Regions from separate parts of the Acidovorax sp. Q11 genome, predicted to be linked through region 1. Evidence: predicted binding sites of a transcription regulator. Region 1 holds the regulator's gene; each other region holds the start of a gene.

What was found. The regulator sigma-54, encoded in region 1, starts transcription at its own class of promoters, with help from an activator protein. The targets are predictions, from matches to a motif close to TGGCANGNAANCTGCTTT.
Region 2: ACYZGB_RS00805 (pilin) is a predicted target of sigma-54. The motif match lies at 7,010-7,027, and genes of this name have one in related genera.
Region 3: nirB (nitrite reductase large subunit NirB) is a predicted target of sigma-54. The motif match lies at 3,508-3,525, and genes of this name have one in related genera.

Annotation. Positions count from the first base shown of each region.
Region 1 covers NZ_JBUDZG010000007.1:173,442-182,827, reverse strand. The annotation lists gene ACYZGB_RS08885 (DUF2214 family protein) at 39-485, shown strand; gene ACYZGB_RS08880 (PsiF family protein) at 582-923, opposite strand; gene argS (arginine--tRNA ligase) at 1,142-2,851, shown strand; gene ACYZGB_RS08870 (SPOR domain-containing protein) at 2,867-3,520, shown strand; gene ACYZGB_RS08865 (thiol:disulfide interchange protein DsbA/DsbL) at 3,600-4,247, shown strand; gene lptA (lipopolysaccharide transport periplasmic protein LptA) at 4,383-5,039, shown strand; gene lptB (LPS export ABC transporter ATP-binding protein) at 5,036-5,818, shown strand; gene ACYZGB_RS08850 (RNA polymerase factor sigma-54) at 5,818-7,401, shown strand; gene ACYZGB_RS08845 (glutaredoxin domain-containing protein) at 7,452-7,934, opposite strand; gene ACYZGB_RS08840 (acyl-CoA thioesterase) at 8,159-8,641, shown strand; gene ACYZGB_RS08835 (THUMP domain-containing class I SAM-dependent RNA methyltransferase) at 8,638-9,386, shown strand, end outside.
Region 2 covers NZ_JBUDZG010000001.1:156,816-166,201, forward strand. The annotation lists gene ACYZGB_RS00780 (CHASE2 domain-containing serine/threonine-protein kinase) at 1-2,095, shown strand, start outside; gene ACYZGB_RS00785 (Stp1/IreP family PP2C-type Ser/Thr phosphatase) at 2,113-2,901, shown strand; gene ACYZGB_RS00790 (FHA domain-containing protein) at 2,943-3,587, shown strand; gene ACYZGB_RS00795 (CHASE2 domain-containing protein) at 3,669-5,933, shown strand; gene ACYZGB_RS00800 (MBL fold metallo-hydrolase) at 5,964-6,749, shown strand; gene ACYZGB_RS00805 (pilin) at 7,065-7,634, shown strand; gene ACYZGB_RS00810 (pilus assembly protein) at 7,695-8,468, shown strand; gene moaC (cyclic pyranopterin monophosphate synthase MoaC) at 8,571-9,065, opposite strand; gene ACYZGB_RS00820 (M48 family metalloprotease) at 9,248-9,386, shown strand, end outside.
Region 3 covers NZ_JBUDZG010000008.1:60,752-70,137, reverse strand. The annotation lists gene ACYZGB_RS09270 (nitrate- and nitrite sensing domain-containing protein) at 1-307, opposite strand, end outside; gene nirD (nitrite reductase small subunit NirD) at 366-725, opposite strand; gene nirB (nitrite reductase large subunit NirB) at 743-3,280, opposite strand; gene ACYZGB_RS09255 (single-stranded DNA-binding protein) at 4,193-4,498, opposite strand; tRNA gene ACYZGB_RS09250 (tRNA-Pro) at 4,661-4,737, opposite strand; gene ACYZGB_RS09245 (MerR family transcriptional regulator) at 4,768-5,202, opposite strand; gene ACYZGB_RS09240 (integration host factor subunit alpha) at 5,300-5,626, opposite strand; gene pheT (phenylalanine--tRNA ligase subunit beta) at 5,665-8,112, opposite strand; gene pheS (phenylalanine--tRNA ligase subunit alpha) at 8,183-9,235, opposite strand; gene rplT (50S ribosomal protein L20) at 9,337-9,386, opposite strand, start outside.

The sequences.
Region 1 (9,386 bases):
GAACCACGGCGCGCAACCAAGCCCCAAGGAACCTGACCATGACCCTCGAAGCCGTTCTGGCCGCTCTGCATATTCTGGCCATCCTGACCTTTGTGGTCTTTTTGTCGAGCCAGGCGGCGCTGTGCCGCATCGAATGGCTCAACGCCGCCGTGGTCGAGCGTCTGGCCCGGCTGGATGTGATCTATGGCGTGGCGGGGGCGGTGATGATCGGCAGTGGCCTGGCGCGGGTGATCTGGGGGGTGAAGGGGGCCTCGTGGTACCTGTCGCAGCCCTTGTTCCACATCAAGATCACCATTGTGGTGGCCATGATTCTCCTGTCGTTTGTGCCCTCGGCCGCGTTTCGCCGCTGGCGCCAGAACCTGCATAGCACGGGGGCCTTGCCGCCCGCGCACGAGGTGGCCAACGTGCGCCGTCTGGTGATGATCCAGTCGCATGTGCTGCCCGTGGTAGCGGTGATTGCGGTGTTCTGGGCGCGCGGCTGGTAAGCCCGGGCGTCCAAAAAGTAAAAGCCCGCAGGCCAGTGGTCTGCGGGCTTTTTTACTTTTGCGCCCCGGTGTCAGGGCGCAAGGTGTGTGGCTTCTTTACTTCTTCAGGCATTCGCTCATGAAGGCCTTGCGCTCATCGCCCTTGAGGGCCTTGGCCTTGGGGTCGGCGTTGCAGGTCTTCATCTTGTCTTGCTGCGTGGCGGGCTTGTTGCTCAGACAGGTTTTCATGAAGGCCTTGCGCTCGTCGCCCTTCATGTCACCCGCCTCCTTGTTGCAGGTGCCCATCTTGGACTGCTGCTTGGTAGGTTCTGCCGCCGGTGCGGCGGAGGCCGCTGCAGCAGGCGCGGGGGCGGCCGCTTTGGCGGGGGCGTCGGCAGCGTGCGCAGCGCCGAACGAAAGGACCAGACTCAGGGCAGACAGGGTGAGAAGCTTCTTCATGGGGGCTCCGTTGGTAGGTGGCATCAGACGCAACCTGCGTCGGATTGCCCGATTACAACGTACCGGCGACACGTGTGGCTGACACGGTGATGCAGGTGGAAAGAATTCCTGACAATCTGTTGCGTCCTGGCTGCGCGCGGCAAGGGGCTGGGTGCTGGGCAAGTGCGCCTTGCGCCCGCCCGCCGGGGCGGGTGCGGCCCGGCCCGTAAAATCCCCCGATGCTTTCTGTCAAACACGATCTGCTGGCCGCGCTTGCGGCCGAGCTGGACATCCTCTCCCCCGGCGCTGGCGCCAAGGCGGCCTTTGAATCCCCCAAGGTGGCCGCGCATGGCGACTTTGCCTGCACCGCAGCCATGCAGCTGGCCAAGCCGCTCAAGCTCAACCCCCGCGCTCTGGGCGAGCAGCTCAAAACCGCGCTCGAGGCCACGCCTGCTTTCCAGCGCTGGGTGTCCGCCATTGAAATCGCGGGCCCGGGTTTTCTGAACATCCGTCTCCAACCCACCGCTAAGCAGGAAGTGGTGCGCGAGGTGCTGGCTGCGGGCGAACGCTTTGGCTACCAGGCGAGCAACGGCCAGCAGGTGCTGGTCGAGTTTGTCTCGGCCAACCCCACGGGCCCGCTGCACGTGGGCCACGGCCGCCAGGCCGCTCTGGGCGATGCGATTTGCAACCTGTTCAGCACCCAGGGCTGGAAGGTACACCGTGAGTTCTATTACAACGACGCGGGTGTGCAGATCGACACGCTCACAAAAAGCACGCAGCTGCGCGCCAAGGGCTTCAAGCCCGGCGACGACTGCTGGCCCACCGATAGCGAGAATCCGCTGGCCAAGAACTTCTACAACGGCGACTACATCGCCGACATCGCCGAGGCCTTCAAGGCCAAGGCTACGGTGAAGGCCGATGACCGCGAATTCACGGCCAATGGCGATGTTCAGGATTACGACAACATCCGCCAGTTTGCAGTGGCCTACCTGCGCAACGAGCAGGACAAGGACCTGCAAGCCTTCAACCTCCAGTTCGACGAGTACTACCTCGAATCCAGCCTGTACACCAGCGGCCGCGTCGAGGCCACGGTGAACAAGCTCGTCGCCAACGGCAAGACCTATGAGCAGGACGGCGCGCTGTGGCTCAAGTCCACCGACTACGGCGACGACAAGGACCGCGTCATGCGCAAGCAGGACGGCTCCTTCACCTACTTCGTGCCGGATGTGGCGTACCACATCGCCAAGTGGGAGCGTGGCTTCACCAAGGTCGTCAACATCCAGGGCACGGACCACCACGGCACCATCGCCCGCGTGCGTGCCGGGCTGAAGGCGGCCGATGTCGGCATTCCGCAGGGCTACCCCGACTACGTGCTGCACACCATGGTGCGTGTGGTCAAGGGCGGCGAAGAGGTCAAGATCAGCAAGCGCGCGGGCAGCTACGTCACGCTGCGCGATTTGATCGAGTGGACCAGCAAGGACGCGGTGCGCTTCTTCCTGCTCAGCCGCAAGCCCGACACCGAGTACACCTTTGACGTGGACCTGGCCGTGGCGCAGAACAACGACAACCCGGTGTACTACGTGCAGTACGCGCATGCGCGCATCTGCTCGGTGCTGCGCGCCTGGCAGGAGGCGGGCGGTGCTGATGTGGCGTCGCTCAAGGATGTGGACCTGTCGGCCCTGGAAGGCCCCCAGGCCCAGGCACTGATGCTGCAACTGGCCAAATACCCCGAGATGCTGACCGCCGCTGCCGACGGAGAGGCCCCGCACGACGTGACCTTCTACCTGCGCGACCTGGCCGCCAGCTACCACAGCTACTACGATGCCGAGCGCATCCTGGTGGACGACGAAGTGGTGAAGAAAGCTCGCCTGGCGCTCGTCGCCGCCACCGCCCAGGTATTGCACAATGGCTTGGCCGTGCTGGGTGTTTCAGCTCCAGCCAGAATGTAAGCAGTTACTACCAATATGAAAAAGCAACAGACGGGCGGGACCATCATCGGCTTTATCGTCGGTGTCATCGTGGGCCTGGGCGCTGCGCTGGCGGTGGCCGTGTATGTGACCAAGGTGCCGGTGCCTTTTCTGAACAAGGGCGGCGGGCGCACAGCAGACATGGACGCCGCCGAGTCGCAGAAGAACAAGAACTGGGACCCGAACTCGCCGCTGTACGGCAAGAACCCGGCCCGGCCTGCAGCGCCGCCCGTAGCGGCTGCCGCTTCGGCGCCGGCCTCGGCTGCAGCACCTGCGCCTGAGGTGCGGGCTGCTGCGTCGGCCCCCAAGCCCGCTGCCAGCAAGCCCGAGGCCGCCAAGGCCGAAACCAAGCCGGGTGCCGACCCGCTGGGCGACCTGGCCGTGGCCAAAGCCGCCGCCAAGGGCAATGTGGACCCGTTTGACTACTTTGTGCAGGCCGGTGCCTTCCGCACCCAGGCCGATGCCGATGCCCAGCGCGCCAAGCTGGCCATGATGGGCTGGGAAGCCCGCGTGAGCGAGCGTGAGCAAAATGGCCGGGCGGTGTTCCGCGTGCGTGTGGGCCCCTTCACCAAGCGCGACGATGCCGAGCAGCTCAAGGAGAAGCTCGACGGCGCCGGGCTGGAGTCGGCGCTGGTGCGCGTCCAGCGCTGATGCGTCAGACTTCGGGCGCTGAACTTTTTGCGGGGGCATGGCTCCCATCCCCCAGACCTGAACTAGGAGAGTCTTTGCCATGAAACGCCGTGAGTTTTCTTTGTCCGCTGCTTCGGCAGTCGCCGCTTCCGCCCTGACGCTGCCCGTCGCCACCCCCGCGCTGGCCCAGGCCCGCCAGTTCAAGGAGGGCAAGGACTACAAGCGGCTGGACAAGCCCGTGGCGCCCGATGCACCGGCCGGCAAGGTCGATGTGATCGAGTTCTTCTGGTACAGCTGCCCCCACTGCAATGTGTTCGAACCCACGCTGGACGCCTGGGTCAAGGCCGCGCCCAAGGATCTTTTCATCCGCCGCGTGCCTGTGGCCTTCAATGCCAGCTTCGTGCCCCAGCAAAAGCTGTTCTACACCCTGGAAGGCATGGGCAAGCTCGAAGCCCTGCACGCCAAGGTGTTCCGCGCAATCCATGTAGAAAAGGCCAAGCTGGCCAAGGACGACGAGATTTTTGCCTGGGTAGCCCAGCAGGGTGTGGATGCCGCCAAGTTCAAGGAAGTCTACGCATCGTTCACCGTCTCCAACCAGGTCCGCCGCGCCTCGCAGCTGCAGGACGCTTATGGCGTGGAAGGCGTGCCCTCCATGGGCGTGGCGGGCAAGTTCTACACGGACGGCACCATGGCCGGCAACATGCAGAACGTGCTCCAGGTCGTGGAAGCGCTGGTCAAGCAAAAGTAAGCCCCGGGCTGCCCTGGGCACAAGCTCCTTAGCGCCAAAGGCCCTGGATACCCGATGAAGAAAGCCCGCTGATGCGGGCTTTCTTCATGGAGGGCGCGTGGGGATGGCTACAATGAACTGCAAGATTCGTGCCCTATGAACCACCGCCTCCTTCCGACCCTCCTGCTCGCGGCCCTGGCCTGCCTTCATGGCGTGGCCCACGCTGAAAAAGCCGACCGCGCCAAGCCCATGAACATCGAGGCCGACGCGTTGCGCCACGATGAACTCAAGCAGACCAGCGTGTTCTCGGGGCGCGTGGTCATGACCAAGGGCACCATCGTGCTGCGCGGCGCGCGGCTGGATGTGCGCCAGGATGCCGATGGCTACCAGTTTGGTGTGGTCACAGCCGAAGCAGGCAAACGCGCCTTCTTCCGCCAAAAGCGCGACACCTTGCCCGGCGCGCCCGACGAGTACATCGAAGGCGAAAGCGAAGTCATCGAGTACGACGGCAAGGCCGATAACGTGCGTTTCATCACCCGCGCCGAGCTGCGCCGCTACCGGGGCGCTGCGCTCAGCGACGAGATCACGGGTGCCGTGATCGTCTACAACAACCTCACCGACGTGTTCACCGTGGACGGCCAGCGCGCCCCCGCCACCAATGCGGCAGGCGATGCCCCGGCCCCCGGCAACCGCGTGCGCGCGGTGCTGGCGCCCAAGGACCCGCCCGCTGGTGCTGCAGCGCCTGCGCCGGCCGCCCCCGGCGCCGCACCCGTGCTGCGCCCCAGCAACAGCCTTGGCGGCGGCTCCAAGTGAGCGCAGTGCCCGTCCATCCCGGCCCTGACACCCAGGCCGGCAGCCGCCTGGAGGTGCAGCACCTGGCCAAGTCGTACGGCAGCCGCAAGGTCGTCAAGGACGTGTCGCTGGTCGTGCAAAAAGGCGAGGTCGTGGGGCTGCTCGGCCCCAACGGCGCGGGCAAGACCACCTCGTTCTACATGATCGTGGGCCTGGTGCGCAGCGATGCGGGCGACATCCGCATCGACGGCCATTCGGTGGCCCACATGCCCATTCACCGCCGCTCGCGCCTGGGGCTGTCGTATCTGCCGCAGGAAGCCTCGATTTTTCGCAAGCTCACGGTCGAAGAAAACGTGCGCGCCGTGCTGGAGCTGCAGCGTGGCGATGACGGCCAGCCGCTCTCGCGCGACGCCATCGAGGAGCGCCTGACGGCCTTGCTGGAAGAGCTGCGCGTGCAGCACCTGCGCGCCTCGCCCGCGATGGCCCTGTCCGGTGGCGAGCGCCGCCGGGTGGAGATCGCCCGCGCCCTGGCCACACAGCCGCGCTTCATCCTGCTGGACGAGCCCTTTGCCGGCATCGACCCCATCGCCGTGATCGAGATCCAGCGCATCATCGGTTTCCTCAAGGCGCGCGGCATTGGCGTGCTCATCACCGACCACAACGTGCGCGAGACCCTGGGCATCTGCGACCACGCCTTCATCATCAGCGACGGCCGTGTGCTGGCGCAGGGCACGCCGTCCGAGATCGTGGACAACGCCGAAGTGCGCCGGGTGTACCTGGGCGAACATTTCCGCATGTGATGAAGCCTGGCCTGTCGCTGCGCGTCTCGCAGCACCTTGCATTGACCCCCCAGCTGCAGCAGTCCATCCGGCTGCTGCAGTTGTCCACACTCGAACTCTCGCAGGAAGTCGAGCAGATGCTCGACGAGAACCCGTTCCTCGAATGCACGGCCGAAGAGGCGCCGCGCGAGGAGTTTGGCCTGGAAGCCGCCGACACCCCCGCGCAAGCCGACGAATACAGCGCTGAAGATGCTATATTTTCAGGAGCTGCAAGTGCAAGCACAGCGGGCGCAGAGGGCCAAAATGATGCCGAATCGCCAGGCCCTGGCGCCGACGAACCCGACTGGAGCGGCGACGGCACGGTAGAGATGGCGCCCAACGACGCCGAGTGGGGTGGCGACGCCCCGGCCCGCACCCGCAACGATGCGGAGGGCGACGACGCCGACGCCACCGAACTGGCCCGCTCGCACGAATCGCTCACCGCCTTTTTGCACCGCCAGGCCCTGTCGCTGCGCCTGTCCGAGGTGGACTGCGCCGCGCTGCGCTTCCTGATCGAATCCCTGAACGACGACGGTTACCTCGAAGAGCCGCTCGAAGAACTCGCCATCGCACTGGCCGGGCTGGACGACCTGGAGCAGATCGAGGAGCTGGTGCACCGCTTTACCGTGGCGCTGCGCCTGCTGCAAAGCCTGGAGCCCACGGGCGTGGGCGCGCGCAACCTGGCCGAATGCCTCACGCTGCAGCTCAAGGCGCTGGACGCCGACGAAGAGGCCGACCCCGACACCGTGCAGACGGCGCTCACCATCTGCCAGCAGCCGCTGGAGATGCTGGCCCGCCGCGACATCCGCCGCTTGACCCAGCTGTGTGGCGACGGCGAAGAGCGCACCCGCGCCGCCATGGCGCTGATCGCCCGCCTGGAGCCTCGCCCCGGCCGCAAGTTCGTCGATGTAGAGCGCAACATCATCATCCCCGACGTCATCGTGCGCAAAGCTGGTCGCGCCAACGGGCGGGACGGCCAGCACAACTTCATCGTGCAGCTCAACCCCGACGTGATGCCCCGCCTGCGTGTGCACGACATCTACGCCGGCGCGCTGCGCGGCCACAAGGGCGGCGAGGGCCACCAGGGCATGCAGCAGCGGCTGCAGGAGGCGCGCTGGTTCATCAAGAACATCCAGCAGCGCTTTGACACCATCCTGCGCGTTTCGCGCGCCATCGTCGAGCGGCAGAAGAACTTCTTCACCCACGGCGAACTCGCCATGCGCCCCCTGGTGCTGCGCGACATCGCCGACGAACTGGGCCTGCACGAGTCCACCATCAGCCGCGTGACCACGGCCAAGTACATGGCCACGCCCATCGGCACCTACGAGCTGAAGTACTTCTTTGGCTCTGGCCTGGGCACGGAAACCGGTGGCAATGCGTCCAGCACGGCCGTGCGCGCACTGATCAAGCAGTTCGTGTCGGCCGAAAGCCCCACCAAGCCGCTGTCGGACAGCCAGATCGCCGAGATGCTCAAGGAGCAGGGCATTGAATGCGCACGCCGCACGGTGGCCAAATACCGCGAGGCGCTCAAGATTGCGCCCGCCAATTTGCGCAAGGCGCTGTAGCGCTCAACGCGTTGAAGGGCGCGAGGGCTGCTTGAACGCCCGCCGCCAGGTTACTTGCGTGCCATGAACACCGCGTCATACGCCTGGGGTGTGAACCCGGCGATCTTCTGGCCGTTGGTCAGCAAGACCGGCACGCCCCTGGCGCCCAGCTGCTTGAACGCCGCCTTGCCAGAAGGCGTGTCGATGTCCAGCTCCCGATACGCGATGCCTTTGCCCGCCAGATAGGATTTGGCCGCCTTGCAGTAGCCGCACCAGGTCGCCATGTAAAGCACCACATCGCCCCTGGGGGCTGCGGCTGGCGGCGCGTCGGGGGCGGCTGCCGCCTGGGGCGCGGGCGATGCGCCCGGCACCACACTCACCGGCAGGTTCTCCAGCTTCATCGTCTTTTCCACGGCACCTGTCACAGGGGGCTTGTCGCTGTACACGACCCTGCCGTCTGCGCCCACCGATTTGTACAGCGTCTGGGCGCCTGCGCCCCAGGGCGTGGCGGCCAGCACCAGCACGGTCAGCAGGGTCCGATAAAAAGGGCGCATGGGGGGCTCCGGTAAAATCCGCTGCCCGAGAGCATACGAGACAAGGGGCATGGGGCCTGCAAGGTCCTTATGCCACCAACCCGCATTGCGACCCATGGCGTCTTGGCGTGCTGAGCCGCCCCACCACCGGTGGCCCTGCAGGCACCCTGCGGCACACGCCGCGCACCACTCCCCGCGCAGGCTAGTGCTCTCCGCTTCCTTTTTTCCTACCCCTGTCCGCCACCATGGCCCGCATTGTTTTTGACCTCCCCCCGCACTTCGGCTTTGCCACCGAGCTGCAGATCTACATCAGCCACGTGAACCAGGGCGGGCACCTGGACAACGCGCAGCTGCTCAGCCTGGTGTCCGAAGCGCGCGTGCGTTTCTTCCAGTCGCTGGGCTACCCCGAGGCGGATGTGGGCGGCCTGTCCATCGTCGTCGGCGACATCGTGGCGCAGTACAAGTCCGAGGGGTTCCATGGCGAGACCATGCGGGTGGAGATGGCCCCGGCAGACTTCAACCGCTACGGCTTCGACCTCGTGTTCTGCATGACCGAGAAGACCTCCGGCCGCGAAGTGGCACGCGGCAAGATCGGCATCGTCTTCATCGGCAAGGCCGACCGCAAGGTGGCGTTGATCCCCGAATCCATCCGCCAATTGCTGTTAGCCCGCGCAGGTGAGCCCGGTTCCCCCGCAGTGCCCGAGCGCGTATCCTCCCCATCGACATGAACCAACTCCAACTTTTCCTTCCTTGCGCTGCGGGCGTCGAGGGCTTTCTGGCCGACGAGGTGCATGGCATCACTGGCCTCACGGGGCAAGACCTGCTGGTAGGCCGGGGTGGCGTGCTGCTGCGCGCCTCGTGGCGCCAGGCCATGCAGCTCAACCTGCACAGCCGCCTGGCCCAGCGCGTGCTGGTGCAGCTGGCGCACCGCCCGTACCGTTCCGAAAACGACCTCTACGCCATGGCCAGCGATGTGGCCTGGGAGATCTGGTTCACCACGCGCCAGACCTTCAAGGTCGAGGTGACCGCCCAGCACAGCCCGTTGCAGAGCCTCAACTTTGCGGGCCTCAAGGTCAAAGATGCCGTGGCCGATCGCTTCCGCCACAAGAGCGGCGTGCGGCCCGACGTGAACACCCAGTGGCCCGATGTGCGCATCCACCTGCACCTGACCACCGACGAGGCCACGATCTACATCGACACCTCGGGCGAGCCGCTGTTCAAGCGCGGCTGGCGCGAGGACAAGGGCGACGCGCCGCTCAAGGAAACCCTGGCCGCCGCCATGATCGCCGCCAGTGGCTGGGACCCGCATGGCGACAACCCCCAGCCCCTGTACGACCCCTGCTGCGGCAGCGGCACCATCGTGGTCGAGGCCGCACAGATCGCCTGCCGCATCCCGGCGGGCATGTTGCGGCGCTTTGCGTTCGAGAAACTGCTGCCGTTCCAGGCGCATGTCTGGGGTGCTATTAAAAACGA
Region 2 (9,386 bases), on a different contig from region 1:
CGACCCCGGCACCTTTGCCACGCCCGTCCAGTCCGCGCAGCACCCCACTGGAAACCTGGGGGCCTCTGCCGCTGCCGTGGGCCACCTGTACCCAGAGGTGGACGAGGATGGAAAAACCCGCCGGGTGCCCCTGCTTTTGCGCTACGACAACGCCGGGATTCCTGCGCTGGCCCTGCTGGCGGCCCAGCACAGCCTTCACCTGGGGTCGAGTGACTTGCAGACCCAGGACATGCCCCCCGGGCTGCGCCTGGGAGGGCTGCTCATTGCAACAGATGCCACCGCCGTGATGCAACCGCGTGTGCAAACGGTACCGGGCGACAGCCCGGCATTCCCTACACACTCCTTCAGCAGCGTGCTCGACAGCAAAACGCCTGCCAGCAGTTTCAAGGGCAAGATTGTGCTGGTGGGCAGCAACACCGAGGCACTGGCGCCGCAGGGGGGGCAAGGCGCGCTGTACCCCGTTGAGACGCTGGCGCGCACCGTGTCCTCGATCCGGCAGGGCCTTGGCGTGCAGAAACCCACCTGGGGCCTCTGGGTATCGGGACTGGTGGCGGCGGGCGCGCTGTTGTACGTGGCATTGCTGACCCACCGGGTACGGGCGCCTGTTGCGCTGGGTGTTGGCGCAGCGCTGGTGCTGGCACTCGCAGCCGCCGGGTGGGGGCTGCTGCACTACGCGGGCCTGTGGGTTGCGCTGGCGCTGCCTGCCATCGGGCTCGCTGCAGGAATCGCCGCGAGCTTGCTGCTCGGATGGAAAAGCGGCCGGGGCCGCCCAGCATCGACCGAAGCCGCAGAGGCGGACCGGATGATGGGACTGGCCTTGCACGGACAGGGCCAGCTGGACATGGCGTTTGAGCGGCTGCGCAAAGTGCCCGCCAGCGACGCCTTGCTGGACAACCTGTACCACCTGGCCGAAGACTTCGAACGCAAACGCAACTTCGCCAAGGCCAAGGCAGTCTACGAACACATCCTGCGGCACAACCGGCAATACAAAGACACGCGAAGCCGCTACAAGCGGGCACGCGCCAAGGCCGACAGCGGCGGCCCCAACAGCCAGCCTGCGTCCATTCCCCCCCAGGGCGTCGCCGCCAGCCCACGGCTCCCAGGTGACGCCACGCTGGGCATGCCCATGCTGGGTCGCTACCAGATCGACCGGGAAATCGGCAAAGGGGCCATGGGCGTCGTGTACCTGGGGCGGGACCCAAAAATCGGGCGCGTGGTAGCCATCAAGACCCTGGCCCTGGGCCAGGAGTTCGAAGGCGATGCGCTGATCGATGCGCGGGCCAGGTTCTTCCGCGAAGCCGAGACAGCCGGGCGCCTGCAGCACCCCCACATCGTGACCATCTTCGATGCAGGCGAAGAGCATGACCTGGCCTACATCGCGATGGAGTTTCTCAAAGGCCGGGATTTGTCCCATGCCTGCGCGAAGGAACATTTGCTGCCCGTGGCCACTGTGCTGTCGATTGCCGCGTGTGTGGCCGATGCGCTGGACTACGCCCATGCCCACAACGTGGTGCACCGCGACATCAAGCCCGCCAACATCATGTTTGACAGCCCCACCCAGGCGGTGAAGGTGACGGACTTTGGCATTGCGCGCATTACCGACTCCAGCAAGACCCGCACGGGACTGGTGCTCGGCACCCCCAGCTTCATGTCGCCGGAGCAGCTCGCCGGGAAAAAGGTGGACGGACGGTCGGACCTGTACTCGCTGGGCATCTCGCTGTTCCAGCTGCTGACCGGCACCCTTCCGCTGCGGGGCGCCTCCATGACCGAGCTGATGCACAAGATCGCCAGTGTGGACGCGCCGGACATCCGCGAGTTGCGCCCCGACCTCTCCCCTGCCGTCGCCCGGGTGGTGGCGCTGGCCCTGCAAAAACGCCCGGAGGCCCGCTACCAGACAGGCCGCCAGTTTGCCGCCGATCTGCGGCAGGCTGCCGCTGGAACAGCCGGTGCCGAGAGCCTGCCCGCGCCCGAAACAGTGGTCTATGATGCGGACCGCGATGCAACAGGGCATGAGATGACGGATTTTCAGGAAACCGTGATGGATCCCCCCGCCGTGCGGGGAGCGTCAACCCCGCCCGTTTCAGGCGCCCAATGACGCTCGCCCACACATCCATGACCTACGAATTTTTCGCGCGGACCGACAAGGGCCGGGTGCGCACCAACAACGAAGATGCGGTGGCGGTCGATCGCGAAGCGCAGGTCGCCATACTCGCAGACGGCATGGGCGGCTACAACGCCGGAGAAGTGGCCAGTGGCATGGCCACCACGTTCATCCGCACCGAAATGGCCCGCTGGCTGGCCCAGGCGGGCACCACGCCCCAATCCACCGATGTGCGGCGTGCGCTGGAAATCTGCGTGGAGAATGCCAACCATGCCATCCTGGGTGCATCGCTGTCGAACCCCCAATATGCGGGCATGGGGACCACCCTGGTCGTCGCCGTGTTCCATGGCAGCCGCCTCATCCTCGGGCACATCGGCGACTCGCGCTGCTACCGGCTGCGGGATGGTGCGCTGCAGCAGATCACGCGGGACCACTCGTGGCTGCAAGAGCAGATAGACGCAGGCCTGCTGACAGCCCAGCAGGCGGCGCTATCGTCCAACCGCAACCTGGTGACCCGTGCCTTGGGGGTCGAGCCCAACGTCATGATGGAAGTCAACGAGTTCCAGGTGGCCGCCAATGACCTCTTCCTGCTGTGCTCGGATGGGCTCACGGACATGGTGTCCGACCCCGACCTTGCGGAGATGGTGCGTGCGCAGCTTGCGCTGGAAGAAAAAGCCACATTGCTCATCGACACCGCCAACGCGAACGGCGGGCGTGATAACGTGAGCGTGCTGCTGGTGCAGGCCGCTGCGGGAGGCAAGAAGCGCGGCCTCATGTCCCGATTGCTAGGGGCCGCCTGAACGGCCCAAACCACAACAATTCATCACATCAGGAGTGGATCATGCCGAGAATGATCGTTTCAATCGACGGGGTCGTCATCAAGGAAGTGCAACTGACCAAGGAGCGGACCACGCTCGGCCGACGCCCGTACAACGATATCGTGATCGACAACCTCGCCGTGAGCGGGGAGCACGCCGTGATCCACATGGCAGAACACGAGGTCGAAATCGAAGACCTGGGCAGCACCAACGGCACCTATGTGAATGCCAAAGCCGTCAAGCGCCAGGATCTGCGCAACGGTGACACGATCGAAGTGGGCAAGTACAAGATTCGCTTCCTGCAGGAAGCCGAGGGCCAGAACTTCGAAAAGACCATGATCTTCAAGCCGGGCATGGTGCCCCCCGTGGGCGCAGCGGCACGGCCTGTCCCGGCAGCGCCCGCCCCCATCGCCGCTGTGATCCGCGTCATGTCGGGCGCGGCAGCAGGACGTGAGGTGTCTTTGCAAAAGGTGGTGACAACCATCGGCAAGCCCGGCGTGGCCGTTGCTTCCATCACCAAGCGCCACCAGGGCTTTGTGCTGGCCCATGTGGAGGGCCCTGAAATGCCGCTGCTCAACGGCGCCTCCATCGGCGCGTCTCCCGTGCCGCTCAAGCATGGAGACCGGCTGGAACTGGCCGGCACCGAGATGCAGTTCGAACAAGGCTGACGATCGGCGCTGGTGCGGCGCCCTCGTGGCATTTGCATCAGCACCGCTATCGACCACTGACACCCCCATGCGGCCAGGCCCATGCGACAGCAGCTCTCGCACCTGTTTCTGCGCCGCTGGCGGCGCATTGCCGTCACCCTGATACCGCTGGTTTTTGCGCTGCTGCACATCTCGGATGTGCTCCACCTCCAGGTGTTGGAGCGGCTGGACAACATTATTTATGACACGCGTTTGCGGGTCACCATGCCCCGCACGCTGGACGAGCGCATCGTCATCATCGACATCGACGAAAAAAGCCTGGGCCAGATCGGACAGTGGCCCTGGAGGCGCGACAAGCTGGCAGCCCTGGCGCGCGAACTGTTCGAGCGGCAGCAGGTATCCGTACTGGGGTTCGATGTGGTGTTCGCCGAGGCGGACGAGAGCTCAGGCCTGTCCACATTGCGCGAGCTGGCCCAGGGCCCATTGCGCAATCAAACCGGGTTTCAAGAGCAGCTGGAACGTCTCGCACCCTCGCTGAACTACGACGCACTGTTCGCGCAATCACTGCAAGGCCGCCCAGTGGTTCTGGGCTACTACCTATCAGGCGATGACCGCGACGGCATTACCAAGGGGGCACTCCCCCCGCCCGCGCTGCCACTGGACCGCCTGCGTGGCCTGCCACTGATCGCCACATCGTGGAAAGGCTACAGCAGCAACATCGAAAGCCTGGCCGCCGCCGCACCCACCGCCGGGTTCTTCAATTCGATCACCGATGAGGATGGCGTGGTGCGCTCCCTCCCGCTGCTGGCCGAGTACCAGGGGCAGTATTACGAATCCCTGGCCCTGGCCATGTTTCGCGCCGTGATTGGCTCGCCAGACATCCACCCGGGCTTCGCCAACCCAGTCCCCAACGGCTCGCACGACGCACTGCAGAGCATTGTGCTGCGCGACGATGGCCGCGCCTTGGCCCTGCCCGTGGATGATCAGCTGGCCACCCTCATCCCCTACCGGGGCCCGGGTGACGCCCGGGGTGGCTCGTTCCGGTACGTCTCGGCTTCGGATGTTCTGGAGGGAAAGCTTTCGCCAGGCCAACTCAAAGACCAGCTGGTGCTGGTGGGCTCCACCGCCCCCGGCCTCCTGGACCTGCGGGTGACCCCGGTCGGCAGGACCTATCCGGGCGTCGAGGCGCACGCCAATGTGCTCTCGGCCTTTCTGGACGGCAAGAACATCGTGCGGCCAGACTACGCCGTAGGATTTGATGCCTTGCAACTGCTGTGTGCCGGATTGCTGCTGGCCGTGGCATTGCCCCTGCTGTCAGCGTCCGCAGCCGTGCTGCTCAGCGGCGGTGTGGTGGCATCGCTGGTGGGCCTCAACCTCTGGCTCTATCTGGCCCATGGGCTGGCTCTACCACTCGCCACCGCTGTGGTGATGGCGCTGCTGGCGTTTGCACTCAACATGGCCTATGGCTACTTTGTGGAAAGCCGCTCCAAGCGCGAACTGGCCACCCTGTTCAGCGCCTATGTGCCACCCGAACTGGTGGCCGAGATGGTCAAGCAGCCCGAACACTACAGCATGCAGGCCACTAACCGCGAATTGACGGTGATGTTCTGCGACATGCGCGGCTTCACTGCTATGTCGGAGCGCATGGAGCCACTGCAGCTGCAGGCGCTGCTCAACGAGGTGTTCAGCAAACTCACCCACATCATCCGCAGCCACCGGGGCACCATCGACAAATACATGGGCGATTGCGTCATGGCCTTCTGGGGAGCTCCCGTCGCCACCCCGGACCACGCCCACCTGGCAGTATCGGCCGCTATGGAGATGGCCCAGGCCATTGGGCAGATCAACGCCGACCACCGACAGCGTGGCCTGCCTGAAATCGGGGTGGGCATCGGGCTCAACACCGGTGTCATGTGCGTCGGCGACATGGGCTCAGACATCCGCCGCGCCTACACCGTCATCGGCGATGCCGTGAACCTGGGCTCACGGCTGGAAGGCCTGTCCAAACACTATGGGACCGCCATTGTGGTGAGCGAAAGCGCTAAATCGCTGGCCCCCCAATTCGCCTGGCAACAGATGGACCGTGTCCGCGTCAAAGGCAAGGCCCAGGCCGTCCCCATCTACCAGCCACTGGCCAAACTGGACCAGCTACCACATCGCCAAGCGGAAGAGCTGGAGGTGTGGACGCAATTTCTCGCAGCCTATGCCGCCCAGGAATGGGCACAATGTGATGCACTGTTGACGCGGCTGAGAGGGTTTGATCCCCACGCCGTGTTGCATGCGCTGTACGCCGAGCGCGTGGCCAGCTTTCGGTTGTTGCCTTACAACCCAGACTGGGACAGCGCCACCAACTTCGATACCAAGTAGGCGAGCAAGCAAAAAGCGGGAAGGCTTCACATGCAGATTCGCGTGCTGGGTTGCTCCGGCGCCATCGCCAAGGACTGTCGCACGACATCGTTCTTGATTGGAGACCGCATCCTTATCGATGCGGGCACCGGCGTGGGCGATCTGACCCTGGAGGAAATGAGCCGCATCGACCATGTGCTCCTCACCCACTCCCACCTCGACCACATCGCCGCACTGCCGCTGATGCTGGATTCGGTCTCATCCTTGCGCCGCAGCCCCGTGCAGGTTCACGCACTACAAGCCACCATCGAGGCGCTCCAGGCCCATGTGTTCAACAACATCATCTGGCCGGACTTCAGCACCATTCCGTCGCAGGCATCACCATTCCTTCAATACCAGCCGTTCAAGACTGGCGATTTGATGACGATTGATGGCACTGAAATCGAAGCATTCCCCGCGCGCCACACCGTGCCCGCCGTCGGCTTCGCCGTGCGCGGGCACACGGGCTGGTGGGTTTTCAGCGGCGACACCGAACGCAACCAGCCGTTCTGGGACCGGGTCAACGCGATGCCCGTGAGCTACCTCGTCATAGAAACCGCCTTCAGCAACCGCGAACGCGATCTTGCCCGCCGCAGCCTGCACCTGTCGCCCGACACGCTGGCCCAGGAGTTGGCGCATATCGATCCCTCAAATAGTTTTCCCATCTACATCACACACACCAAGCCTTCAGAGACCGAACTCATCATGGAGGAAATTCGGCAGCTGGATGGCACAAGCGGCTCTCTGCGCCCACATGACATCCGGTGGCTGGTTGCGGGCCAAGCGCTGGAGGTTTGAGGCACCGGCTTGACAATACTGGCTGACAAAAATGTAAGACATTGGGGTTTGAAGGGGCTTTTTTTGACGTACACCAGATCGATCAAGTACCTGCCTCCTGGGAGGTTTGTGAACAATTTTGAAGAACACGCTTCTTTGCCAAGGTTTGTTCGTCAAATGCTTGACTTTGCTGATTCGTCACCCCCTCACAGGGGTGCAAGTTGCCTGTTGCGAGGCTGGGCAACGCAGTCGAGCAGCCGCCCGATGCAGCCCGGCTCGGTAGGCACGCAGATTGCATAGCAACTGCGCATTTGCAACTTTTCTTAGGAGTTTTTTATGAAGCGCTCTATCCAAAAGGGTTTTACCCTGATCGAACTGATGATCGTTGTCGCGATCATCGGTATTCTGGCTGCTGTGGCACTGCCTGCTTACCAAGACTATACGGTGCGCGCACGTGTTACTGAAGGTTTGGCACTTGCAGGTGCAGCAAAACTAGCTGTTGGCGAAAACAATGCAAACGGTAACGCCTTCGGCGCGGGTTATGGCGGCACCGTAGCGACCCGCTCTGTTGGCGCAACAGCCTGCGCCGCTGCTGGCGCTTGCACGGTTGCTGAGTTGCAAACTGCATTTGCAACTGCAAATTCGCTCGGAATTGGCATTGCCCAAGCTGCAGGTCACATCTCTATTGGATACCTGCCAGTGGTTCAGCCTGCTGCTGCGAATCGTTTGGTGTTGAACGTAACAGCCAACGGTGCTGCGCTGGCTGGTACTGCAACCGCTAGCACGCCTGCTACAGTGAATCTGCGCTGGGATTGCTATGCTTTCGGCATCGCCACACGCGCCACTTTGGCCGTGGCTGGCGGCCCCACGCTGCCCGTTCGCTTTGCACCTGCTGAGTGCCGCTAATTAGACAAATAAAAAGAGCGCTTCGGCGCTCTTTTTATTTGGATTTTATCTTTTAATGAAATGTTAGTGACTGAATCCCTGCGACTGCAGTCAGCTTTGCGTGCATCAGGTTTTCATTTGATATGCAGCCTCATAATTGGGTTAATGGCTGCCGCGTTGGTTTTTGGGTTATGGTATCCACATCCATATGGGGATTTCGCCGGGGGTCGGGATTTATTTTTGTTGATAATTTCCATCGATATCGTCTGTGGCCCAATGCTCACGGCAGTTGTTTTTGACCCCAAGAAACCACGATCAGAATTGTGGCGAGATTTAGGATTTATTTTTATCATTCAACTGGGAGCGCTCTCATATGGATTGAATATCCTATGGCATGCACGTCCAGTATATTTGGTTCAAGAGGTAGATCGATTTAAAGTCATTACACTGCCAGAACTGGAAATGACTAAAGTGGCTAACCTGGAAGAAGCACTACGCCCGCGTTGGAATGCAGGGCCAATGGTCATTGCAATCCGAGATCCTAAAGACGCACGAGAGCGCCAAGAAGTGATGTTCGAGTCCGTGCAAGGGGGTAGAGACTATGCCGAACGCGCAGATTTTTATATTCGCTATGAAGGGGACGCTGCTGCAAAATCCCTCAAGAGAGCTAAAAATTTACGTGATTTCCTGAAAAAATTTCCACAACAAGAAAGCGCCGCAAAAAAAATAATCAATCTAAATGATTCTAATTATGATGATTTTTTTTACTTACCCGTTGTTGCGCGACGCGATTGGATTGCTATTTTGGACAACAAAGGAATGATTCGAGGATTTTTGAAAGGTGATGGCTTTTGAATTTTAGACCAAGAGCCGCTTCAATCGCATTTTTCAACACCTGAGTTCAGCCAAAAGAGCAACCATCCTTGCAGTCCACTGAATCATCACGAGCGACTCAATTCACAACCGGGGTGATTCAGAACTTACCGTCCATGCTCCCGACCTTCCACCTTTTTTCTCTATCACGTGGACGCCATGAATCACCATTCCTCGATCCACCGCCTTGCACATGTCATAAACGGTAAGCAAGGCCACCTGAACCGCCGTCAGCGCCTCCATCTCCACACCGGTGGGGCCCACCGTCTCAACAGTGGCCGTGCATTGAATAGCGTTTTCGGCGGGCACTGACTCCAGCTCCACCGCCACCCGCGTCAACGCCAGCGGATGGCACAGCGGAATCAAATCGCTGGTTTTCTTCGCGGCCATGATGCCTGCGATGCGGGCAATGCCCAGCACGTCTCCCTTCTTGGCCGTGCCGCCCTCGATGATGGCCAGGGTTGCCGGTTGCATCTCGATGCGGCCAGTCGCTACGGCGATGCGGTGGGTGGCGGGTTTGGCGCCTACGTCCACCATGTGGGCTTGGCCTTGGGCGTCGAAGTGGGTGAGGGAAGACATGGCAGTGGGTCGCAAATGGTTGTTGTTACGAAACAATCGGTGGCTCAGGGCATCATACGGGCATGCGGAATCGCTTTTGGTCCCGGGGGCTTGCCGCCCCACTTCGGCCCCATCCCCTTGCTGTTCTTGATATTTTTTCGCTTTTCTGGCGCGCTAGTCATGCTTTGATTGCTATAAATATTATGGCAATTTGCTTGGTTTTCCCAGCCCATGCCCAGTCGCATTTGCCCACCCTCGGCGAAAGCGGCGACCTCACCACCAGCGCCGAACGCCGCCTGGGCGACCGCATCATCCGCGAGCTGTACCGGGACCCCGACTACA
Region 3 (9,386 bases), on a different contig from region 1:
TCAGCGACAGCGCCTTGGCGGTGGCGCCCTGCCCCGGCTCAATGTGCTGTGCAAACACTTCGCGCAGCCGCACCTCCAGGGGCGCAACCTCCTCGATGACACGCAGCCGCACATCGACAAACCGCTGGGCCTTGGAGGCCAGATACGCGCCCGAGACGCCCCGCTCCCGCTGCAGGCCCTGAATCAGCTGCCCGATCACGTCCACCAGCTCGGCGCGGCTGGCGAGGTGGCGCACGGCATCAATCTCCAGCTGCTTGGAGCGGAGCACAAGGTTCGATACCGACAAAGGCGCAGCCGGGTCTAGCATGCAGGGTTCCTGGGTTGTTGTGGCGCAGCAGACGTGCGGCGACGTGACTGCGATTGTGTCAGGCCACGGAGACACTGACACGGCCACCCACGGCGCGCACGCTGTGGGCGCTCACCGATTGCTCGGGCGTCTCCAGGCATTCGCCGGTCTGCAGGTCAAAGTGGTTTTTGTACAGCGGCGAGGCCACCACCACGCGGTCGCCAATGCTGCCCACCAGGCCCCGTGCCAGCACGCTGGCACCGGACTTGGGGTCCACGTTGTCGATGGCAAAAAATTGATCGGCGCCGACACGGAACACCGCCACATGGCGGTTGGCCACCAGGGCGCACACGCCAGTGCTGGGCAGGATGTCATCGACCGCGCAAATGTCGGTCCAGGCGAGGGAGTCGGTGCAGCTGTTCATAGGGAGTGCGCTCATGGTGTTCTCTTCTTTCTTCAAGCGGCCTGGTGGATGGGGATGACTTTGTTGGTGCTGCGCTCTTCGGCGCGTGCCGGACGAATCTGGCCGCGCTCTTCCACAAAGAGCACGTTCTCGTCGGCCTTCTCGCTGTTCACGAAGGAGCGGAAGCGCTTGCGCGTCTCGGGGTCGGTCACGGCCGTCTTCCACTCGCACTGGTAGGTGTTCACCACGTTCTGCATCTGCGATTCCAGCTCTGCACACAGGCCCAGGCTGTCTTTCTGCAGCACGTCCTTGAGGTAGTCCAGGCCGCCTTCGAGGTTCTCGCGCCAGGTGCTGGTGCGCTGCAAACGGTCGGCTGTGCGCACGTAGAACATCAGCACCCGGTCGATCATGTGCACAAGGTCTTCCTTCGTCAGGTCGGACGCAAACAGCTCGGCGTGGCGCGGCTTCATGCCGCCGTTGCCGCAGATGTAAAGGTTCCAGCCCTTCTCGGTGGCGATGACGCCGATGTCCTTGCCCTGGGCCTCGGCGCATTCACGCGTGCAGCCCGAGACGCCGAACTTGATCTTGTGCGGGGCGCGCAGCCCCTTGTAGCGGTTCTCCAGCTCCACAGCCAGGCCGACGCTATCCTGCACGCCGTAGCGGCACCAGGTAGAGCCCACGCAGCTCTTCACGGTGCGCAGAGACTTGCCGTACGCGTGGCCAGACTCGAAACCCGCAGCGATCAGCTCTTCCCAAATCAGCGGCAGCTGCTCCACCCGTGCGCCAAACATGTCCACGCGCGCACCGCCAGTGACCTTGGTGTACAGGCCGTACTTCTTGGCCACCTGGCCCACGGCGATCAGGCCGTCGGGTGTGACCTCGCCACCGGGCATGCGCGGCACCACCGAATAAGTGCCGTCCTTCTGGATGTTGCCCAGGTAATAGTCATTGCTGTCCTGCAGGCTGGCCAGCTCCTTCTTGAGCACGAATTCGTTCCAGCACGAGGCGAACACGCTGGCCGCCACGGGCTTGCAGATGTCGCAACCCAGACCTTTGCCGTGCTTTGCCAGCAGGTCCTCGAAGCTCTTGATCTGCCCCACGCGCACCAGGTGATAGATCTCCTGGCGCGAGTACGCGAAGTGCTCGCAGATGTGGTTGTTCACCGCCATTCCGCGGCGCGCCATTTCGACCTTCATGACCTGGGTGACCAGGGGCACACAGCCGCCACAGGTGGCGCCCGCCTTGGTGCAGGCCTTCATATCGGCGATGGTGCAGGCGCCATTGCCCACGGCCTCGCAAATGCCCCCCTTGGTGACGTTGTTGCACGAGCAGATCTGCGCCGTGTCAGGCAACGCCTCCACACCCAGTCCGGGCTTGGCCTTGCCGTCGCTGGACGGGAAGATCAGGAACTCGGGGTCCTCGGGCAACGTGATGCCGTTGAGCGCCATCTGCAGCAGCGTGCCGTATTCGGTGGCATCCCCTATCAGCACGGCGCCCAACAGTTGCTTGCCGTCTTCGCTGATGACGATCTTCTTGTAGACCTGCCGACGTTCATCCACGTACTGGCAACTGCGGCTGTGCGGCGTCTTGCCGTGCGCGTCTCCGATGCTGGCCACATCCACGCCCATGAGCTTGAGCTTGGTGCTCATGTCGGCACCCACAAAGGCGGCATCAACTTCACCCGCAATGTGGCGGGCCGCCACACGCGCCATGTCGTAGCCCGGCGCCACCAGGCCAAAGGTCTGCTCATTCCAGGATGCACATTCGCCAATGGCATACACATTGTGGTCACTGGTGCGGCAAGCGCTGTCGATGGCCACGCCGCCACGCGGGCCGATGGCCAGCACGCATTGGCGGGCCAGTTCATCGCGCGGGCGGATGCCAGCGGAGAACACGATCATGTCGGTCTCCAGGTAGGAGTCGTCCGCAAACTTCATGCGGTGGCGCGCACGTGCGCCATCCGTGATCTCTTGCGTATTGCGGCCAGTGTGCACCTGCACGCCCAGCTCCTCGATCTTGGCCTTGAGCACGCGCCCACCGCCCTCATCGACCTGCACGGCCATCAGGCGGGGCGCAAACTCGACCACATGGGTCTCCAGGCCCATGTCGCGCAATGCCTTGGCGCATTCCAGGCCCAGCAAGCCACCGCCCACCACCACGCCGGTCTTGGACTTGGCGCCCGAGGCCTGCATGCCCTCCAGGTCCTCGATGGTGCGGTAGACGAAGCAATGCTCACGGTCACGCCCCGGCACCTGCGGCACAAACGGGTTGGAACCTGTGGCCAGCACCAGCTTGTCGTACGGCAAGACCTCCCCACTGACGGAGGTCACGGTGCAGGTGCGCCGGTCGATGGACGCGGCACGCGTCCCGAGGCGCAGCGAAAAGCCTGTGCGGTCAAAGAAGTCTGGCTCGACCAGTGAAAGATCCTCAGCCGTCTTGCCGCTGAAGAATTCGGACAGATGCACCCGGTCGTATGCCGCCCTGGGCTCTTCGCACAGCACCGTCACTTCCACATGGGACAGGCCCGTTTCCGCCAGGCTCTCCAGGAACTTGTGGCCCACCATGCCGTGACCAATAAGAACAATCTTCATGCTTTTCATCCTGCAATGGCCCGGTGCGCCGCTGGGGGGATGCAGGATGTGCGCCTTACCTGCCCAAGCAGGGCAGCGTGGCACCTCACCCTCCGCAGACAACACGGGCGTGGGTTGGAACAACCAAACGATGGGCCAGCATGCCCAACACTCGCTTGGGTTCCGCCATCTTTAGCGGAGGATTTCATGGGATCCCGGGGCAGCATTACCAAGGGATCAGCAAAGTTGAAGCAATATCCGTGCCGACGTTTCACCCCTTGGCAAAAAACGCGAAAACCTATCCAGAGCGAAAACTGGCGCCACCGAAACTGTTTTCTCATGCCCCAGGGCGAAGACGCATCAATGCGGTGCGATGCACTTCCCCAACATGGGGAATCCGCGAAGGCCCAGCATCCGGCGCAGCGCATCGCAAACGGTCGTTTTCTGATTTGCAAACAGCATCAACTCGGGCAGACTGCGAACAAAGCACCTCACCCCCCCACAGGGCCACACTGGTGCCAGGCATCTCATCCCCATCTTCAACAGCAGATCACGACCATGAGCGTAGAGCGCAGAGTCGCCTCAGACCGGCGCAGTGGCAAGGACCGCAGAGAGACGGAAGCAGGCCCCCCCCCACCAACTTTGAACGGCGGCGCAATGTCGAAGCACGGCAACCCGAGCTGACAGAGCTGCATCTGAGCGAGGATGAACTCAAAGCCCTGGGGTTTGCGCCGGGGAAGCCTGCCTCTCAGAAATCGTGACTCAGGCGCCAGCGCAGTGATGGTGGCTGTGCGAGCCCTCCCGCAGCACGATCAAAAACAGAAGGCCGCGCCACCTGAGTCCGAGTGAGTCATCCGCCAGTCAGGACAACGCAGGCGCCATATGTGCGACGTTGCGCCCCCACGGGCAATGACGCTCTTGCCTACAGGGCACTCAGCTGCCAATACCAGGCAGCACGATCACGCGGTGCGCCACCATGTCCAGCGCGGGCCTGGCGTTCCCCTGTTTGTCTGTCCACACACGCGGAGAAAGGCTGCCCGACAGCGCCACAGAGTCGCCGTCTTGCATGGCACGCATTTCGGTGCAGACCGCTGCATCAAACGCAATCACATTGACAAACAGCAGTTCCCCATCAGCGGTGCTGGCACGCACCTTGGCCAAGGTGAAAGTCTTGCCCGCCTTGTCTGTGCGTTGCTCGGTCTCGCCATACAGCCTTCCAGCCACCAGTCCATCAATCATGAAGATCCTTGGCCCGCTGCGGGCGTTGCTTTGTTCCGGCTGCGGCACTTTTGGCCACAGCGCCAATGAAACGGACCATGATCCGTCAGCCCGCACAAGTCGGCATTGAGGCGCAAAAGCAAAAAAGCCCAGAACCTTTCGGTTCTGGGCTTTTGCTAACAATGGTCGGCGTGGCGGGATTCGAACTCGCGACCCCTTGCACCCCATGCAAGTGCGCTACCAGGCTGCGCTACACGCCGACAAGACTTAGATTATATACACAAAAAACATCAACTCAGAGAAAGTAGCGCACGAATCTCAAATAACTCTTTGCGCACTGCGTTGGAGTCCAGTGCGAAGCCTCCCGAAGGAATTGAAAGATCAGTTGCGCTTTCTATCAACATGCTGGGCACCTCGCCATCAAACGACTCCATCGCAACGCCAACCGAAGGCTCTTCACGCGCTGGGTGGGCTAACTCTTGAAGACGGTTTCGGGCTCCGCTGATGGTGAAGCCCTGGTCGTACAGCAGGTCCCGGATACGGCGAATCATGAGCACCTCGTGGTGCTGGTAATAGCGCCGATTGCCGCGTCGCTTCATGGGGCGCAGTTGCGTGAACTCCTGCTCCCAGTACCGCAGCACATGGGGCTTTACGCCGCACAACTCCGCAACCTCACCAATCGTGAAGTATCGCTTGGCAGGAATGGAAGGAAGGGTGGTGCCCATGGAATGCGGATTCAAACCGGAAAGCCGACAAGCGTACTGCAGACGCGCAAATACTGCCAGCCACCAATCTCATCTTGAGAACAAAATCGGTACAAGCTCACACTGCAGCTGCTGTCTGGATCTGCTCCTTGAGCTTGCTGCTGGCATGAAAGGTCACCACCCGGCGCGCCTTGATGGGAATGGCTTCTCCGGTCCGCGGATTGCGCCCCGGACGCGGCGCCTTGGTGCGGATCTGAAAGTTGCCAAAGCCCGATAGCTTGACGTCCTTGCCTTCGACCAGACTCTGCGCGATCAGGTCGAAGAATGCATCGATCATGTCCTTGGATTCGCGCTTGTTCAGACCGATCTGATCGAACAGGAGATCAGCCAGCTGTGCCTTGGTCAATGCCGGAGTCTCCAGGCTTTCGACGGCGAACTCGATCATGGTGTCACTCCCTCTCTCGGTCAATGTCATCATTGTCATCAAACACGCAGACGCGCACCGGTACGCTGCACCAGTTGATCGACGATGGCCTGCACAGCGGCCTCGATCTCGGCTTCGGTCAGCGTGGCCTCGTCGCGGGCCAGGGTCAGGCGGACGGCCAGGCTCTTCTCGCCTTGAGCCAGAGCGCCGACCGGAGCCTCCTCGCCAGCACGCAGCGACTTGGGACGGTACACGTCGAACAGAACAGCAGAGCGCAGCAACCCGTCGGGCGCTGCCTGCTGAACGACCGACACGATCTCAGCATGCGTCACGCGCTCAGCGACGACCACAGCGATGTCACGCTCAACAGCCTGGTGCTTGGCCACCGACTTGAACTGCGGCACCACGCGCTGCAGCACCGCGTCGAGCTCCAGCTCGAACATCACGGGCGCCAAGGGCAAGTCCCAGGACTGGCGCCACTGCGGATGCAGCTCGCCCACGAAGCCAATGGCGCGACCATCAACCAGCACCCGAGCGCAGCGCCCTGGGTGCATTGCAGGATGGGTCGCAGCCTCGAAGCTCGCCTGCACGGGGGCCAGCAAAGCCTCCACATCGCCCTTCACATCGAAGAAATCGATGGCCTGCTTTTCGCGACCCCACTGCAGGGCATCGTTCTGGCCGTAAGCCAATCCCGACACGCGCATGGGCTGGTTGAAGCCTTCGACGGTGGTGTCGGTGTTGCGCACCGTGGCGTCGCGCAGGAACACCCGGCCCAGTTCGAACACGCGCACACGCTGGGCCTTGCGGTCCAGGTTGAACTTCAGAACCTGCAGCAGCGAACCCAGCAGCGTCGAGCGCATCACGCTCATCTGACTGGCGATGGGGTTGAGAAGCTTGATGGGCTGGGCGTTCGCGGCCAGCTCGTGCTCCCAGCGCTCTTCGACAAAGCTGAAGTTGATGGTCTCCTGGTAGCCCAGCCCGGCCAGAGAGCGGCGCACGGCAAACGGGCTGCGCGTGGCCTCGGCCGGCAACTTGGGCGTGATGGGAGCCAGCGGCGGCGTGGTGGGCAGGTTGTTGTAGCCCACCATGCGCGCCACTTCTTCGATCAGGTCTTCTTCGATGGTGATGTCGAAGCGGTACGCGGGCGGCGTGACGGTGAGCGTGCCTTCGCCCTGCACCACCGGCAGGCCCAGGCGGGCCAGCACGTCGGCGCACTGCGCCTGGGCCAGCGGCATGCCGATGACCTTGGAAGCGCGCGCCACGCGCAGCGTGACGGGCTGGGGCACGGGCAGGTTAACAGACTGGTCGTCCATGGGGCCGCAGGCCGTGTCCGGCGTGCCGCAGATGTCGATGACCAGCTGGGTGATGCGTTCGATGTGCTCGACCGTGAGGCTCGGGTCCACGCCGCGTTCGAAGCGGTGGCCGGCATCGGTCGAGAAGTTGAAGCGGCGCGAGCGCCCTGCCACGGCTTTGGGCCACCAGAAGGCCGCCTCGATGTAGATGTGCTTGGTGTCGTCGGACACGGCGGTGGCGTCGCCGCCCATGATGCCGGCGAGCGACTCGACCTGCTGCTCGTCAGCAATCACGCCGACCTTGTCGTCCACGGTGATGGTGTTGCCGTTGAGCAGCTTGAGCTGCTCGCCCGGCTTGCCCCAGCGCACGTCCAGGCCGCCGTGGATTTTGTCGAGATCAAAAATGTGCGACGGCCGGCCCAGTTCGAACATCACGTAGTTGGAGATGTCCACCAGCGGCGACACGCCGCGCTGGCCGCAGCGCGCCAGGCGGTCCAGCATCCACTGGGGCGTGGCGGCGCGCGTGTTCACGTTGCGCACGATGCGGCCGGAGAAGCGGCCGCACAGGTCGGGCGCGCTCACCTTGACGGCGAGCTTGTCGGACAGTTTTGCCGCCACCGCGGGAAACGAAGGCTGCTGCAGCGGCACGCCGGTGAGCGCTGACACTTCGCGCGCAATGCCGTACACACTGAGGCAGTGCGCCAGGTTGGGCGTGAGCTTGAGCGTGAACAGCGTGTCGTCCAGGTTCAGGTGGGTGCGGATGTCCTGGCCCACGGTTGCAGAGGCATCGAGCTCGAGCAGACCGCCATGGTCCTCAGACAGCTTGAGTTCGCGGGCCGAGCACAGCATGCCCTGACTTTCCACGCCGCGCAGCTTGCCGACCTTGATAAGGAATGGCTTGCCATCGTCGCCAGGCGGCAGCTCGGCGCCCACCAGCGCGCAAGGCACCTTGATGCCCACGCGGGCGTTGGGCGCGCCGCACACGATGTTGAGCAAGGCGCCCTGCCCCACATCCACCTGGCACACGCGCAGGCGGTCGGCATCTGGGTGCTGCACGGCTTCTTTGATCTCACCCACCACGATCTTGGTGAAGGGCGGCGCCACGGGGCGCAGCTCTTCCACCTCCAGGCCGGCCATGGTCAGCGTCTCGGCCAGCTCGGCCGTCGAAAGGGGTGGGTTGCAGAACTCGCGCAACCAGGATTCAGGAAATTGCATAGTCGGACTCTTGTTCTAAAGGATCGGCGCGCTGCCGCCTGGCGTGCGCGCGTCGCTAAATCGGCGGGCTTTACTGAAACTGCGACAGGAAGCGGATGTCGCCGTCAAAGAACAAGCGCAGGTCGTTCACGCCATAGCGCAGCATGGTCATGCGGTCCATGCCCATGCCGAAGGCAAAGCCGATGTACTTTTCGGGGTCCAGGCCCATGTTGCGCACCACGTTGGGGTGCACCTGGCCGGAGCCAGCCACCTCCAGCCAGCGGCCGGCCAGCGGGCCGGTCTGGAACTGGATGTCGATCTCGGCGCTGGGCTCGGTGAAGGGGAAGAAGCTCGGACGGAAGCGCAGCACCAGGTCGTCGCTCTCGAAGAAGGTGCGGCAGAACGCCGTGAAGATGACCTTCAAGTCCTTGAAGCTCACGTTCTCGCCAATCCACAGACCTTCGCACTGGTGGAACATGGGCGAGTGCGTGGCGTCGCTGTCCACGCGGTAGGTGCGTCCCGGCGCAATGACGCGGATCTCGGGCATGGGCTGGCCGGCGTCGAGCAGAGTGCGGTGTTTTTTCACATGCTGCACGGCGTGGCGGATCTGCATGGGGCTGGTGTGCGTGCGCAGCAGATTGGGCGCCTCGGGCGTGCCGCCCTCGACGTAGAAGGTGTCGTGCATGGAACGCGCGGGATGGTCTTCCGGCGTGTTCAGCGCGGTGAAGTTGAACCAGTCGGTCTCGATCTCGGGGCCCTGGGCCACGTCGAAACCCATGGAGCCGAAGATGCCCTCGATGCGCTCGAACGTGAGAGACACGGGGTGCAGGCCGCCCTGCCCGCGCTGGCGCCCCGGCAGGCTCACATCCAGGGCCTCGGCCTTGAGCTGGACCTGCAGCTCGGCATCGGCCAGCGCCTGGCGGCGCGCGGTCAGCGCTGCCTCAATGGCCTGCTTGGCGACGTTGATGGCTGCACCACGAGACTTTTTTTCCTCGACGGAAAGCTGCGCCATGCCCTTCATGAGCTCCGTCACACGGCCCGACTTTCCCAAAAACTGCGCCTTGGCGTTTTCCAGATCAGCGGGAGTGGCGCTTTGGGCAAACAGTTGCGTCGCGCTTTCAACCAGGGAATCCAACTCGTTCATATCGACTCTTGAAAATGAACAAGGGCTAGTGCCTTTTCAAGCCCTAGCCCTTGCTGTTATTGCGCAAGCAGCTATCAGAACGATAGCCGCTCATCGTGAACTCAAGCAGCCAGCTTGGCCTTGACTTGCTCCACGATGCTGCCAAAGGCAG